Regions from separate parts of the Variovorax sp. P1_H2 genome, predicted to be linked through region 1. Evidence: riboswitches for the same ligand, from Rfam matches in the RefSeq annotation. Region 1 holds a riboswitch; the other holds the start of a gene.
What was found. A riboswitch is a leader RNA that binds a small molecule or an ion and turns the genes downstream of it on or off. The one in region 1 is predicted to bind S-adenosylhomocysteine.
Positions count from the first base shown of each region.

Region 2: another riboswitch for S-adenosylhomocysteine. It lies ahead of ahcY (adenosylhomocysteinase); the one in region 1 lies ahead of metH (methionine synthase).

Region 1 is NZ_JBFUCJ010000096.1:258-8,424, forward strand. Features, by position in the region: gene AC1D2E_RS26135 (SH3 domain-containing protein) at 102-911, shown strand; gene AC1D2E_RS26140 (LysR family transcriptional regulator) at 922-1,809, opposite strand; gene AC1D2E_RS26145 (PACE efflux transporter) at 1,910-2,353, shown strand; gene AC1D2E_RS26150 (M35 family metallo-endopeptidase) at 2,775-3,176, shown strand; gene AC1D2E_RS26155 (hypothetical protein) at 3,070-3,606, shown strand; S-adenosyl-L-homocysteine riboswitch at 3,887-3,979, shown strand; gene metH (methionine synthase) at 4,037-6,751, shown strand; gene AC1D2E_RS26165 (phospholipid carrier-dependent glycosyltransferase) at 6,808-8,167, shown strand, end outside.
Region 2 is NZ_JBFUCJ010000008.1:18,557-25,670, forward strand. Features, by position in the region: gene AC1D2E_RS04850 (peptide chain release factor 3) at 1-1,041, opposite strand, end outside; gene AC1D2E_RS04855 (hypothetical protein) at 1,138-1,776, opposite strand; S-adenosyl-L-homocysteine riboswitch at 1,872-1,941, shown strand; gene ahcY (adenosylhomocysteinase) at 2,005-3,444, shown strand; gene AC1D2E_RS04865 (TlyA family RNA methyltransferase) at 3,453-4,250, shown strand; gene metF (methylenetetrahydrofolate reductase [NAD(P)H]) at 4,228-5,061, shown strand; gene AC1D2E_RS04875 (septal ring lytic transglycosylase RlpA family protein) at 5,058-5,711, shown strand; gene AC1D2E_RS04880 (23S rRNA (adenine(2030)-N(6))-methyltransferase RlmJ) at 5,708-6,658, opposite strand; gene rplM (50S ribosomal protein L13) at 6,900-7,114, shown strand, end outside.

The sequences.
Region 1 (8,167 bases):
CGTGTGCGCGAATGCGTGCGCCGGGACGTTCTGGGTGAAGGCCGTGGCTGATTGACATCGGGCGATAGCCCCCTCTACCCTGGTCCGCAAAGGAAATCCACATGAACGACAAGGCTCTGCGCTGGTTCGGCCTCGGCGCCATGGCACTGATGGTGCCGTTGGCCGCGACGGCCCAGCAGGCATTCACCCGCGGTCCCGTCAACCTGCGCGCCGGTCCCGGCGACGCCTACCCGCTGGTGGCCACGCTGGCACCCGGGCAGTCGCTGCAGGTGATGGGCTGCACCGCCGGCTACGGCTGGTGCGACGTGGTGCTGCCCGACGGCCTGCGCGGCTGGTCCTATGCGGCCAGCCTCGAATACGCCTACCAGGAGGAGCGGGTGCCGCTGGCGACCTACGGCGCAATCATCGGCGTTCCGCTGGTGACCTTTGCGATCGGCAGCTACTGGTCGAACTACTACCGTGACCGCCCCTGGTACAACCAGCCGCGCTGGTGGGGCGGTCGGCCGCCGCCGCCGCCGGTTCCGGGTTGGCGGCCCCTGCCGACGCCGGTGCCGGGCTGGCGGCCCAATCCCTGGCCAGGCTATCAGCCACATCCGCCGGGCTTCCGCCCGCCGCCCGCGCCGGGATTCCGCCCGCCGCCGGTCCCGGGGTTCCGCCCGCTGCCGGCACCCGGCTTCCAACCGCCGCATGGCGGGGGATCCCGGCCCCCGGGGGCGCGGCCGCCCGGCAACGGCTTCCAGACCGGCGGTCGTCCACCGGGGCAAGGGGGCGGCGGCGGTGGCGGCCGCGGAGGTGGCCAGGGTGGTGGTCACGGTGGCGGCCAGGGTGGCGGGCACGGTGGCGGCCACGGAGGTGGTCACGGAGGCGGTGAGGGTGGTGGCCACGGAGGGGGCGGCGGCCGAGGCGGCTGAGCGCCGGCCTTCAGTCCTTCTTGCGGGCGATCAGCGACACGAAGCGCTGGGCGCCCAGGCCGAGCGGCCGCTCGCGCGACCAGACCACGTCGACCCACAGGTCGAGCCCGTTGGACAGGTTCTCGAACGGAATCTCGACCAGCGCGCCCGCCGCGACATGCGGCCGCGCGAAGTTGCGCGGCAGCCAGCCCCAGCCCAACCCGGCCGTGATCAGGCTCAGCGCGGCCAGCGCGTTGTCGGTGCGCCAGACATGGCGCGCGAAGACGAAGCGCGGGTCGCTGGTGGCGAGGTCGCGCCCGGCGACCACGATCTGCCGCGTGGTCGTCAGGTGCTCCTCGCGCAGCCGTCCGCCGGCCGCGGCCAGCACCGGGTGGTCGGGCGCCATCACGGCCACCATGGTGTCGCTGGCCACCTCCTGGAAGCCCTCCCGGCCGTCCAGGCTGGGGCGTTCGAAGACCAGCGCCAGTTGGGCCCGGCCGCTGTGCAGCAGCGCCAGCGCGTCGGCCTGCGGCGCGGCCAGCACCTCGACCTCAAGCAACGGGTATTCGTCCGCCAGGGCGGCCAATGGGCCGCTCCAGGGCGCCGCCAGCAGCTCGGGGGCGATCGCCAGCGTGAGGCGGTTCTCGAGCCCCCGGGTGAGCGCCAGCGCCTGAACCTGGAGCTGCTTCAACTGCGCCGCCAGCAGGCGCGCCTGCGGTTCGAGCGAACGCGCGGCGGCGGTCGGCTGCGGCTCGCGGCCGCTGCGGTCGAACAGCGCCAGGTCGAGCTCGGCTTCGAGGTTGGCAATGGCCATGCTGACCGCCGAGGGCACCCGGCCCAGTGCCCGCGCCGCGGCGGAGAAGGAGCCGTGGTCGATGACCGCAAGGAACACTTCAACGGTATCGCTGGAAAAACTCATGGCAGCCAATTTATCAATTTTTCTGAAAGAAGATGACTTTATATATCAGCCATATGAACATAAAGTCCAGCTTAAAACCAAGCAACACAGGATCGATTTCATGCAAGGGCTCAAGCGCCGCGTCGTCTACATCAGCCTCTACGAGGGCATCGCCATCGTGGCCGCCAGCGCCGGGCTGGCGCTGATGTCGGGCCAGGGCCTGGGCCATTCGGGCGTGCTGGCGGTCATCGCGTCGGTGATCGCGGTGCTGTGGAACCTCTCGTTCAACGCCCTGTTCGAGCGCTGGGAATCCCGCCAGGTGGTGCGCGGCCGCAGCCTGCGCCGCCGCGTCGCCCATGCGATCGGCTTCGAGGGCGGCCTGGTGGCCTTCCTGGTGCCGGTGTTCGCCTGGTGGCTGGACGTGAGCCTGTGGGAGGCGCTGGTGATGGACCTGGGACTGGTGGTTTTCTTCCTGGTCTACACCTTCGCCTTCAACTGGGCCTTCGACGCCATCTTCGGCTTGCCCGCATCGGCCTCGCTCGTGGCGACCCCCGAGGCCTGTTGACGCAGCGATTTGCCAATCTGAAGGCGGGCTCGGTGCTCTTGGCGGTCACTGTACCGCCGTGCGAGATAGGTGGCCATCTGTAGGAATGATCTGAAAATCTCTTCCCAACGGCGATATCTGGTCGACAACTGGCATTCCGTCACTTCTTTGACAGTTCATGTGCCTATGATGRCCGTGGGCCATTCGCGTTCATTCGATTGAGCGAGTCCATACATAACGCGCATAGGGATGTTGTCGATCCATGAAAAATCCAACAGAAGACGACGCTATAGGCGTATCGGATCGGGAATTTTGCGATCTGATGCTGGGCCTTCGCGACATGGCAGTCCGATTGATCGAGAAGCGAACCCACGAGCTTTTCAGATGGGAGAGTTTTGAGTGTGACCGCGTGGAGCGGTGGTTTGGAAGTGCAGATGAAGAAATGCGCAACTACCTTCGCGCGGGACTGATGAAATGCAAGTTCTTGCTCCAAAGCTTCACGTGCCAGAACTTTGTGCGCTACCTGCCAGATTGGGGCCACAACCTAGGCTGCACTCCGCTTGACAACAATCCCGTTGCCCAAGTTTGCCCCATTGACACTCGAAGTCACACCATCGCAATCAATCGMGGATTTTTTGAACTGCTGCAAATATCGCCGAGTAAAGATTCTCAACTGAGCACGCTGATTCACGAAGTAACTCACTTCCGAGACACTTTCTCATCTGTGGATCTTCGATATGGCCTCAATGCTGCCCGACGGCACACCGGGGTTCCAAAGCTGTCGCGAATCAATGCTGACAACATTGCAGGTTACGTGGTCGATGGAGTGGTCTATGGTGATTAAATCATTGGCTGCATTTGTTTTGTCGGTGATCGTGCCTGCTGTTGTTGCTTGTACTCCCATCCGAAACATGGGTATTCAATTCGAGCGGAACTCCAGCTATATCTCGGCGAGTCAAATTTTCGAGCTTGCAAACTGGATTGCCGACCTTCGGGTCAAATACCCGAACAGGGAAGCCATTTATATCAGCGCCAGCTCAGATATAGAGGAACGCAGTGCAGAGAGCTTGGCGTGGAGGCGAGCTCATGCGGTTCGGCAAGTGATTGATGCCTTGCAATTTGCGGCCGCCGAAATTCATTCACCCAAGGAAGTTGAAGTGGTCAAGGCCGGCTCGTTCGGGCCGGGAAGGCGCAACGACGTCAAACGCGCCGATGTCGAGTTCTTGCCAGGTTGCCCTCATGAATGCGCCTGCCAGCCAGAGGGGTCGTCCTGAAGGCAGAACGACTGCGACAGACTCCACGATCGCGATGGGTTCCCCGATGGAATTTCTTTCTGGAGGTATGACCTGTGGCCCTTCACTCGACGGATGCCGGGCGTGCTTTAACTAGGAACTGTCAGCGCAGCTCAGGGAAGAGACTTTCTCAAGCGTCTCGAAGCAGATTCGAGCGGAGCGCTCAGTGCTGTTCTTCTGGCATGAGCCCCAAGTCGCGGGCCGGCCCGTCCTGCGCGCCGGCACGCATGCGTGGACGACCTGCGCATCATCTAAAATCCGCACTCCCAAGGAGCGTTGCAGCGTCGCCGGCCTTCAGGCCGGCCGCGTCAGGCTTGGGCTTCCAGCCACTGGAGTGCAACGACGCTCGCCTGACCCCGTTTCCACAGGTGAGCCCATGTCCTCCGATCCTTCCTCCGTCGCCGTCCCCCCGATGAAGCTGTCCGGCCTCGAGCCGGTGCAGATCGGCGAGGGCGCGCTGTTCGTCAACATCGGCGAGCGCACCAACGTCACCGGCTCCAAGGCCTTCGCGCGCATGATCCTCAACGGCCAGTTCGAGGAAGCACTGGCGGTCGCGCGCCAGCAGGTCGAGAACGGCGCCCAGGTGATCGACATCAACATGGACGAGGCCATGCTCGACAGCAAGGCCGCGATGGTGCGCTTCCTGAACCTGATCGCGTCCGAGCCCGACATCGCGCGCGTGCCGATCATGGTCGACAGCTCGAAGTGGGAAGTGATCGAGGCCGGCCTGCGCTGCATCCAGGGCAAGGGCATCGTCAACTCGATCAGCATGAAGGAGGGCGAGGACCCCTTCCGCCACCAGGCCCGCCTGCTGCGCCGCTACGGCGCGGCGGCGGTCGTCATGGCCTTCGACGAGAAGGGCCAGGCCGACACCTACGAGCGCAAGATCGAGATCTGCGAGCGCGCCTACCGGATCCTGGTCGACGAGATCGGCTTCCCGCCCGAGGACATCATCTTCGACCCCAACATCTTCGCGATCGCCACCGGCATCGAGGAGCACAACAACTACGCGGTCGACTTCATCAACGCGGTGCGCTGGATCAAGCAGAACTTGGCCGGAGCCAAGGTCTCGGGCGGGGTCTCGAACGTGAGCTTCAGCTTCCGCGGCAACGACCCGGTGCGCGAAGCCATCCACACCGTGTTCCTGTACCACGCGATCCAGGCCGGCATGGACATGGGCATCGTCAACGCCGGCATGGTCGGCGTCTACGACGACCTCGAGGCCGAGCTGCGCGAGCGCGTGGAAGACGTGGTGCTGAACCGCCGCCCCGACGCCGGCGAGCGCCTGGTCGAGGTGGCCGAAACGGCCAGGAGCGGCGCCAAGGACGAGAGCAAGAAGCTCGAATGGCGCGGCACGCCCGAGCACCCGGTGCACGTGAACCAGCGGCTCTCGCATGCGATGGTGCACGGCATCACCGACTTCATCGTCGAGGACACCGAGGAGGCCTACCAGCAGATCCTGGCCAGGGGCGGCCGTCCGCTGCACGTGATCGAAGGGCCGCTGATGGACGGCATGAACATCGTCGGCGACCTGTTCGGCCAGGGCAAGATGTTCCTGCCGCAGGTGGTGAAGTCGGCCCGCGTGATGAAGTCGGCCGTGGCCCACCTGATCCCCTACATCGAGGAAGAGAAGCGCCTGGACGAAGCCGCCGGCCGCGACGTCCGCACCAAGGGCAAGATCATCATCGCCACCGTCAAGGGCGACGTCCACGACATCGGCAAGAACATCGTCACGGTCGTGCTTCAGTGCAACAACTTCGAGGTCGTGAACATGGGCGTGATGGTGCCCTGCCACGAGATCCTGGCGCGCGCCAAGGTCGAGGGGGCCGACATCGTCGGCCTCTCGGGCCTGATCACGCCGAGCCTGGAGGAGATGCAGTACGTGGCCGGCGAGATGCAGAAGGACGATCATTTCCGCATCCGCAAGATCCCGCTGCTGATCGGCGGCGCCACCACCAGCCGCGTGCACACCGCGGTCAAGATCGCGCCGCATTACGAAGGGCCGGTGGTCTACGTGCCCGATGCCTCGCGCAGCGTGAGCGTGGCGCAGTCGCTGCTGTCGGAGCAGGCCGCGAGCTACATCGACGAGATCAACGCCGACTACGACAAGGTGCGGCACCAGCACGCCAACAAGAAGCAGACGCCGCTGTGGCCGCTGGCCCGCGCGCGCGCCAACAAGACGCCGGTCGACTGGTCGAACTACCTACCGCCGGTGCCCAAGTTCATCGGCCGCCGCGTGTTCCGCAACTTCGACCTGACCGAACTCGCGAAGTACATCGACTGGGGCCCGTTCTTCCAGACCTGGGACCTGGCCGGCCCGTTCCCGGCGATCCTCAAGGACGAGATCGTCGGTACCGAGGCGGTGCGCGTCTATGCCGACGGCCAGCGCATGCTCAAGCGGCTGATCGAGGGGCGCTGGCTCAAGGCCAGCGGCGTGATCGGCTTCTGGCCGGCCGACACCGTCAACGACGACGACATCGCGCTCTACACCGACGAGTCGCGCAGCGAGGTCGCGCTGACCTGGTGGGGCATGCGCCAGCAGACCGAGAAGCAGGCGATCGAGGGCGTGATGCGGCCCAGCCGCTGCCTGGCCGATTTCGTCGCGCCGCGCGAGAGCGGCTTGAAGGACTACGTGGGCATGTTCGCGGTCACCGCCGGCCTGGGCGTCGAGAAGAAGGAGAAGTACTTCATGGACGACCTCGACGACTATTCGGCGATCATGCTGAAGGCCCTGGCGGACCGCCTGGCCGAAGCTTTCGCCGAGGCGCTGCACCATCGCGTGCGCACCGACCTCTGGGGCTATGCGGCCGACGAGGCCCTGAGCAACGAGGACATGATCGGCGAGAAGTACCGCGGCATCCGGCCGGCGCCCGGCTATCCGGCCTGCCCGGACCACAGCGTGAAGCGGCCGATGTTCGAGTTGCTGAACTGCGCCGAGATCGGCATGACGCTGACCGACAGCCTGGCCATGATGCCGGCCGCCAGCGTCAGCGGCTTCTACCTGAGCCACCCCGACGCGACCTACTTCAACGTCGGCAAGATCGGGCACGACCAGTTGCAGGACCAGGCGGCGCGGCGCCATGAGAGCGAGGCCGATCTCGAGCGTCTGCTGGCGCCGAATCTTTGATACCAACAGGCCGTCGCTAGCAGGCGCGGCGAGCGGGAGTTCCTATTCAGAAGTTGATGTTCGGAGCCGCGCACTATGCGGCGGCGGCGGTCTTCGTGGTCGCCTGCTGGGGCTTCGGCCGGGCGCTGCTGGCGCGCATCGGCGCGCCGCCGCGGCGCGACCGCGGGCTCGAGACCGCGATGGCCGCCGCCGCCGGTCTCGGTCTCATCGTCTGCGTCTTCCAGGCGATCGCGATCGCCGGGCTGTTCGGCCGGACCGCGGTGATCGGCACGGTCGCGCTCGGCCTGATGGCGGTCGCGCTGCAGGCGCCGGCCTGGCTGCGCGAACGTCATGCAAGCGCGCCGCCCGCGCCCTTCGACTTCGTCGAGAAGCTGGCCCTGCTGGCACTGGCGCTGACCGCGCTGCCGGCCCTGGTCGAGCCGCTGGCGCCGCCGGCCGTCTTCGACGAGTTGATGTACCACCTGCCCTATGCGCGCGAAGTGGCGCAGAGCGGCCGGCTCGGCATCCACGAATGGTTGCGCTATCCCTGGTTCCCCTACAACTACAACCTGATTCATGCCGCCGGGCTGGTGCTCGGCGACGACGTCCTGCCGCATCTGCTGAGCGGGCTCGCGGGCTGGCTGTCGGTGTGGATGGTCTACCGGCTCGGCGTGCAGCATGCGAGCCGGCTGACCGGCCTCGTGGCCGCCGCCATCTGGCTCGGCATCGCCGACTTCGAGAGCGCGCTGATCGACATCGCCGTCGCGCTCTTCGTGCTCGCGGCCTGCACCGCCCTGTGGTGGTGGCGCGAATCCGCCGACACCGCGCGCGAGCCGCGCTGGCTGGCGCTCGCGGCCTTCTTCCTCGGCGTCGCCGCGGGCTCCAAGTACCAGGCGCTCACCGTGCTGCCGCTGGTCGGCCTGTTCGTGCTGCGGCGCGAGCGCCGGCTCAAGGTCTGGGGCGTGGCGCTGCTGTGCTTCCTGATCCCCTGCGTCTATTGGTATGCGCGCAATGCCCTCATGACCGGCGACCCTTTCAACCCGATCGGCTCCCGGCTGTTCGGATTCACCAACTGGATCCCGGCCGACTACAAGAATCAGGTCGACGACGTGAGGTCCCATGCCGCGTGGCCCAACGGCTTTCTCTGGGGCGTGCTGTTCGCGCCGCTGGGCCTGCTCTGGAAGCGGTCCCCCGCGGTTCGTGCGGCGGCGGTGTTCAGCGCCTACTCCCTGCTCGTCTGGGCCCTGACCTCGCGCTATCCCCGCTACCTGGCCGCCTCGGTGCCGCTGATCGCGCTGGTCTCGGTGGTCGGTTGGCAGGCGCTGCTGGGCGGCGTGGCGAGCGGGCTGCGCCGCCTGCTGCCGCGCTGGAGCCAGAGCGGCGCGCTCGACCGCGCCGGCCGCTGGCTGGGCGTGCTGCTGCTGGTGGCGGGGGTCG
Region 2 (7,114 bases), on a different contig from region 1:
GGTCGGCCGCAGCTCTTTCGCGGTCCGCTGCACGCGCAGCTTCATGCCCGGCGTGTAGCGCCCCGAGGCCATGCGCACGAAGGCGATGCGGTCGCGGTGGTTGGCATCCATGTTGGCCTGCACCTTGAACACCACGCCGGCGAAGTCGCGGTCCTCGGGCTGGATCTCGCGCACCACCGGCTGCCGGTTGACCGTCGTGGTGCTGGTGCGCGGCTGCGGCGGCGGTGCCAGGTCGACCAGCGCGTCGAGCACTTCCATGACGCCGAAATTGTTGACGCCGGAGCCGAAGAACACCGGCGTCTGCTTGCCGGACAGGAAGGCCTCGCGGTCCCAGCTCGGCGAGGCGCCGGTGGCCAGTTCCATGCTCTCCATCGCGTGATCGAACTCGCGGCCGAAGCGCTTGTTCAGTGCCTCGCGGTTGGTCAGCGGGATGGTCTCGAAGTCCTGTGGCAGCTTCTCCTGGCCCGACTCGAACACGGTCATCGCCTGGGTGCGCAGGTTGATGATGCCGCCGAAGGTCTTGCCCTGGCCGACCGGCCAGGTCATCGGCACGCAGGGCATGCCGAGCTCGCGCTCGATCTCGTCGAGCAGCTCGAGCGGCTCGCGCACCTCGCGGTCCATCTTGTTGACGAAGGTGATGATCGGCGTGTCGCGCTGCCGGCAGACCTCGATCAGCCGCCGGGTCTGGGCCTCGACGCCGTTGGCGGCATCGATCACCATCAGCGCCGAGTCGACCGCCGTGAGCACGCGGTAGGTGTCTTCGGAGAAGTCCTTGTGGCCGGGCGTGTCGAGCAGGTTGATGACGTGGTCGCGGTAGACCATCTGCATCACCGACGAGGCGACCGAGATGCCGCGCTGCTTCTCGATCTCCATCCAGTCGGAGGTGGCGTGGCGCGAGGCCTTGCGCGCCTTCACCGAGCCGGCGATCTGGATCGCGCCCGAGAATAGCAGCAGCTTCTCGGTCAGCGTGGTCTTGCCGGCGTCGGGGTGGGAGATGATCGCGAAAGTGCGGCGGCGTTTGGTTTCGGAGGCGAAGTTCATGGTGAACGCGGTGCGCGCTCACGGGCGCGGGCTGCTGGAAGCAAAGCCCGCAATTTTACCGGCCGGGCCGCCGCCGTGCCGGCCGGCCCCTTCGATTCACATCGGCGGCGTGAAGCCGTTGCGGCCCACCAGCACGCTCGAGGCGGTCGGCTTGCCGTCCTTGACCCGGGCCGTGACCACGACCTGGGCGCCCTGAACCACCAGCGCCGCCTGGTCGTCCTGCGCCGGCTTGAAGGCGACGATCGGCGTGCCGCGCGGAACGATCAAGGTCTGTTCGCCGTCCTTGTACCTGAGCACGATCTTCCGTCCGCCGGGCGTCGACGCGGGCGCCGCCGCGAGCGTGGCGACGGTGGCGTTGGTCATCGTGCCGTTGGGCACCGTGTCCCAGGCACGGAAGCCCTCGCCGGTGCCGCGCATGGCTTCCGGAAACACATGGACTTCCACCGCGCGCTGGGTGCCGTCGGGCTGCGGCGTCGCGCCGGCGCCGATGAAGCTGCGGGGCTTGATGTCGCTGAGGCTGATCGGCCGTACTTCGGTGACCCGCATGTCGGTGGTGCGCGCCATCGTGACGACTTCGCCGCTGTGGTCCTTCACGGTCAGCGAATCGGCATCGACATGCGCGATGACGCCACGCACGCGTACCGGCGGCGCATCGGCTTGTGCCGCGGCGCCGGAGGACAGCGCAACCGACGTGACGGCCGCGAGTGAAAGGGCGAGGATTCTGGCTTTGGGCATGGTGGGGATGCGGTGCGGCGGTGATGGGACGGGCAGTCTAGGGCGATCCGCCGGACCCTGCTGGCGGGCCGGCCGCGCGACGCGCTAAAATGCCCCGTTCCGAGGAGCGTTGCAGCGCCGACAGGCGTGAGGCTCGGACCATCATCGCAACCACGCTCACCCGCTGTTCTCGCGGTGAGTCCCTTCCCCGAACGCAGTGGCCACTGTCAAACCTGCTTTGGAGCCAACATGAGCGCTGTTCTCAAACCGTCCCCCGTTTCGACCGCCGACCAGGCGATCGCCGACCTGTCCCTTGCCGCCTGGGGCCGCAAGGAAATCCGCATCGCCGAAACCGAGATGCCCGGCCTGATGGCGATCCGCGAGGAATTCGCCAAGAGCCAGCCGCTCAAGGGCGCGCGCATCACCGGCTCGCTGCACATGACGATCCAGACCGCGGTGCTGATCGAGACGCTGCAGGCGCTCGGCGCCACCGTGCGCTGGGCCTCGTGCAACATCTTCTCGACCCAGGACCACGCCGCCGCCGCCATCGCCGCCGCCGGCACGCCGGTGTTCGCGATCAAGGGCGAGTCGCTGACCGACTACTGGGACTACACCCACGCCATCTTCGACTTCGGCCCCAAGGGCGCGAAGGGCGAAGGCCCGAACATGATCCTCGACGACGGCGGCGACGCCACGCTGCTGATGCACCTGGGCCAGCGCGCCGAGAAGGACCAGAGCGTGCTCGCCAATCCGACCAGCGAAGAAGAGCGCATCCTCTACGCGGCGATCAAGGCCAAGCTGGCGGTCGATGCCACCTGGTACAGCCGCAAGTCGGCCGAGATCATCGGCGTGACCGAGGAAACCACCACCGGCGTGCACCGCCTGAACGAGATGAGCGCCAAGGGCACGCTGCTGTTCCGCGCCATCAACGTCAACGACTCGGTCACCAAGAGCAAGTTCGACAACCTTTACGGTTGCCGCGAATCGCTGGTCGACGGCATCAAGCGCGCCACCGACGTGATGATCGCCGGCAAGGTCGCCTGCGTGGCCGGCTACGGCGACGTCGGCAAGGGCTCGGCCCAGGCCCTGCGCGCGCTGAGCGCCCAGGTCTGGGTGACCGAGATCGACCCGATCAACGCCCTGCAGGCCGCGATGGAAGGCTACAAGGTCGTGACCATGGAGTACGCCGCCGACAAGGCCGACATCTTCGTCACCACCACCGGCAACCGCGACGTGATCCGCCACGAGCACATGGCCGCCATGAAGGACCAGGCGATCGTCTGCAACATCGGCCACTTCGACAACGAGATCGACGTCGCCTCGATCGAGAAGTACGAATGGGAAGAGATCAAGCCGCAGGTCGACCACATCACCTTCCCCGACGGCAAGAAGATCATCCTGCTGGCCAAGGGCCGCCTCGTGAACCTGGGCTGCGGCACGGGCCACCCGAGCTTCGTGATGTCGTCCTCGTTCGCGAACCAGACCATCGCCCAGATCGAGCTCTTCACCAAGCCCGATGCCTACCAGGCCGGCAAGGTCTACGTGCTGCCCAAGCACCTCGACGAGAAGGTCGCGCGCCTGCACCTGAAGAAGGTCGGCGCCATGCTGACCACGCTCACCGACACGCAGGCCGCCTACATCGGCGTCGACAAGAACGGCCCTTACAAGCCGGACACCTACCGCTATTGAGGAGCGCTTTGCGCGCCGATCAATTGCTCGTCGAACGCGGCCTGGCCGCATCCCGCTCGCAGGCCGTGCGGCTGATCGCGGGCGGCCTGCGCTGGCGCGACGGCGCCGACTGGCGCGTCGTCGGCAAGAACCGCGACGAGATCCCCGAGGGCGCCGAGCTCGAGTTGCTCGATGCCGCCGAGGCGCGCTACGTCTCGCGCGGCGGGCTCAAGCTCGAGGGCGCGCTGGCCGCGACCGGCATCGACCCGCGCGGCCGGCGCTGCCTCGACGTCGGCCAGTCGACCGGAGGCTTCACCGACTGCCTGCTGCAGCAGGGCGCCGCGCACGTGGTGGGCGTCGACGTCGGCCATGGCCAGTTGCACGCGCGGGTGCGGGACGATGCGCGCGTGACCGCGATCGAAGGCGTCAACGCCCGCACGCTCGACGCCGCGGCCTGGAGCGCCGAGTCGCCCGAGGACGCGGACTTCGGCCTGATCGTCGGCGACCTGTCCTTCATCTCGCTGACGCTGGTGCTGCCCGCGCTGGTGCCGCTGCTGCAGCCGCAGGGCGAGCTGCTGATGCTGGTCAAGCCGCAGTTCGAGTTGCAGCCGGGGCAGGTCGGCAAGGGCGGCATCGTGCGCGATCCGGCGCTCTACGCCGTGGTCGAGCAGCGACTGCGCGATGCCTGCGCGGCATTGCAGCTGCGCGTCGTGCATTGGCTCGACAGCCCGATCGCCGGCGGCGACGGCAACCGCGAGTTTTTCATTCATGCCGTCCGGGCGGACGGCGAACCAGGAGCCGGCCGTGCGCCTACCGCTCAGCTTTGAGTTCTTTCCGACCAAGACGCCCGAAGGCGCCGTCAAGCTGCGTGCCGTGCGCCAGCAGCTTTATGCCCAGGAGCCCGAGTTCTGCTCCGTGACCTACGGCGCCGGCGGCTCGACGCACGAGGGCACCTTCGGCGCGGTGCGCGAGATCCTGTCCGAAGGCGTGGCCGCGGCCTGCCATTTTTCCTGCATCGGCGCCACCAAGGCCACCGTCCGCGCGCAACTGGCCGAACTCAAGGCGATGGGCGTCAAGCGCCTGGTCGCCCTGCGTGGCGACTTGCCGAGCGGCTACGGCCTGGGCGGCGAATTCCACTATGCGAGCGATCTCGTGGCCTTCATCCGCGAGGAGACCGGCCGCGACTTCCACATCGAGGTCGCCTGCTACCCCGAGGTGCATCCGCAGGCCCGTTCGCCCGAAGCCGACCTGCAGGCCTTCGCGACCAAGGTGCGGGCCGGCGCCGACTCGGCCATCACGCAGTACTTCTTCAGCCCCGAGGCCTACTGGCGCTTCGTCGACGATGCCCGCGCGCTGGGGCTCGACACGCCGATCGTGCCGGGCATCATGCCGATCACCAGTTCCACCCAGCTGATGCGTTTCTCGGATGCGTGCGGGGCGGAGATCCCGCGCTGGATCCGCTTGCGGCTGCAGAGCTTCGGCGACGACACGGCCTCGATCAAGGCCTTTGGTCTGGACGTCGTCGCGGCCCTCTGCGATCGGCTGTGCGCGGCCGGCGCACCGGCGCTGCATTTCTACACGATGAACCAGTCGGTGGCCACGCTCGGTGTGCTGCAGCGGCTGGGTTGGGCTGCATGACATTGCGCGGCGGCCTCGCGGCGTTGCTCGCGGCCGGGCTGCTCGCGGCCTGCTCGGTGCAGCCGCCCTCGCAGGGCCAAGCGGCCGGCGATGTCCCGCAGGGGCGCTTGCGCCCGCTGGCGAAGCAGCCGGCCCTGCCGCCCGGCGCGCCGCCGCGCTCCGCGGTGCCTTCGGTGCGCTACGACCTCGCGGCGTCGGGCACCGGCGAGCCGGACGACGGATTTCCCGGTGACCAAGGTCGCGAAGTCTTCGAGCGCGGCGGCGCCTCCTGGTACGGCATCCAGTTCCATCAGCGCAAGACCGCGAGCGGCGAGCGCTTCGACATGACGGCCCTCACGGCGGCCCACAAGACGCTGCCCTTCAACACCCGCGTCTGCGTGCGCAGCCTGGTCAACGGCCGCGAGGTGCTGGTGCGCATCAACGACCGCGGGCCCTATTCCTCGGGCCGCGTGATCGACCTGAGCCGCGCCGCGGCCGAAGCGATCGGCATGCTCGGCATGGGCATCAAGACGGTGGCGCTGTCGGTCGTCGACAACGAGACCGATCGCTGCGGCGGAAGCGAGGCCGGCCCGGCCGAGACCCCGCCTCAGGCAGCGCCGGAGGCGGCGCAGAAGCCCACCCCGAAGGTCACGCCGCGCAAGCGCCGCTAGCCTCCGCTGTCGAGCGAGAAGGTGGCGTTGCGGTCCTGCGCCAGGCGCTCGACCATCTGCGGCAGGGCGGCCGCCAGCAGCGGTTTGAGCGTGTAGGGCGGGTTGATCAGGAACATGCCGCTGGCCGGCAGCCCCGGCCGGTGCGTGGCGCCCGTGGCATCGGTCGTGATCTTGCTCGACTTGACCGTCAGCGTGGCGTGCAGCCACGACTTGCCGGCCTTGGTCGCCATCGTCTTGAGCCGGCGCGGCAGGTCGTGCGCCTCCGGCCGCGGGATGATCGGGTACCAGACGGCGTAGGTGCCGGTGGCGAAGCGCTTGAGCGCCTCGGCCACGAAGTCCAGCACCCGGGCGTAGTCGCTCTTGATCTCGTAGCTCGGGTCGCACAGCACCAGCGCGCGGCGCGAGGGCGGCGGCAGGAACTTGGTGGCACTGCCGAAGCCGTCGTCGCGCAGCACCGCGATCTGGCGGCCGGCCTCGAGCTGGGCGATGTTGGCGTCGAGGGTCCGGGCGTCGGTCGGATGCAGCTCGAACAGCTTGAGCTTGTCGTGCTCGCGCAGCAGGTGGTGCACGATGAAGGGCGAGCCCGGGTAGATCTTGGCGCCGCCCTTGGGGTTGAAGTCGCCGACCACCTGGAGGTAGCGGGCGAGGGCGTCGGCCAGTGGCGCCTCGGGTGCCGTGGCGGCGGATTTGGGGGGCTTGCCTGCTCCCGGCGCGGCCGCCGGGGCTGCCTTCGGGGGCGCCAGCAGGCGCAGGATGCCCTCGGCCGCCTCCCCGCTGGTGCCGGCGTAGTCGCCGTCGAGCCGGTAGAGGCCGGCGCCGGCGTGGGTGTCGACCACGGTGAGGGCGGTGTCCTTCTCGAGCAGGTGATCGAGCGTGGCAATCAGCACCGTGTGCTTGAGCACGTCGGCGTGGTTGCCGGCATGGAAGGCGTGGCGGTAGCTGAACATGCCCCCGATGGTAACGGCCCCTCGCCCCGAAAAGGGCGCCGGATTGCGGCGCAGGCGCCATTCTTCGTATAATGGAGGGCTTCGCAGCGCTTTTGTGGCCCCGCGGCGAAGAACGATACCCGCTTCGGCGGGGATCAGACCACCACCTAAGAGATTCCCGCCAGAGGAACGCCGACCGTGGAAAAGGGCCAGACGTTCGCGGGCTCACGTGGGGCCCGCCAAACCCTCGAAAGAGAAACTCATGACCAAAACGTTCAGCGCCAAGCCCGCTGACGTGACGCACGAGTGGTTTGTGATTGACGCGACCGACAAGGTCCTCGGACGAGTAGCCAGCGAAGTTGCTCTCCGTTTGCGCGGCAAACACAAGGCCATTTACACGCCTCACGTCGATACCGGTGACTTCATCGTCATCATCAACGCCTCGCAACTGCGTGTCACCGGCGCCAAGCCGATCGA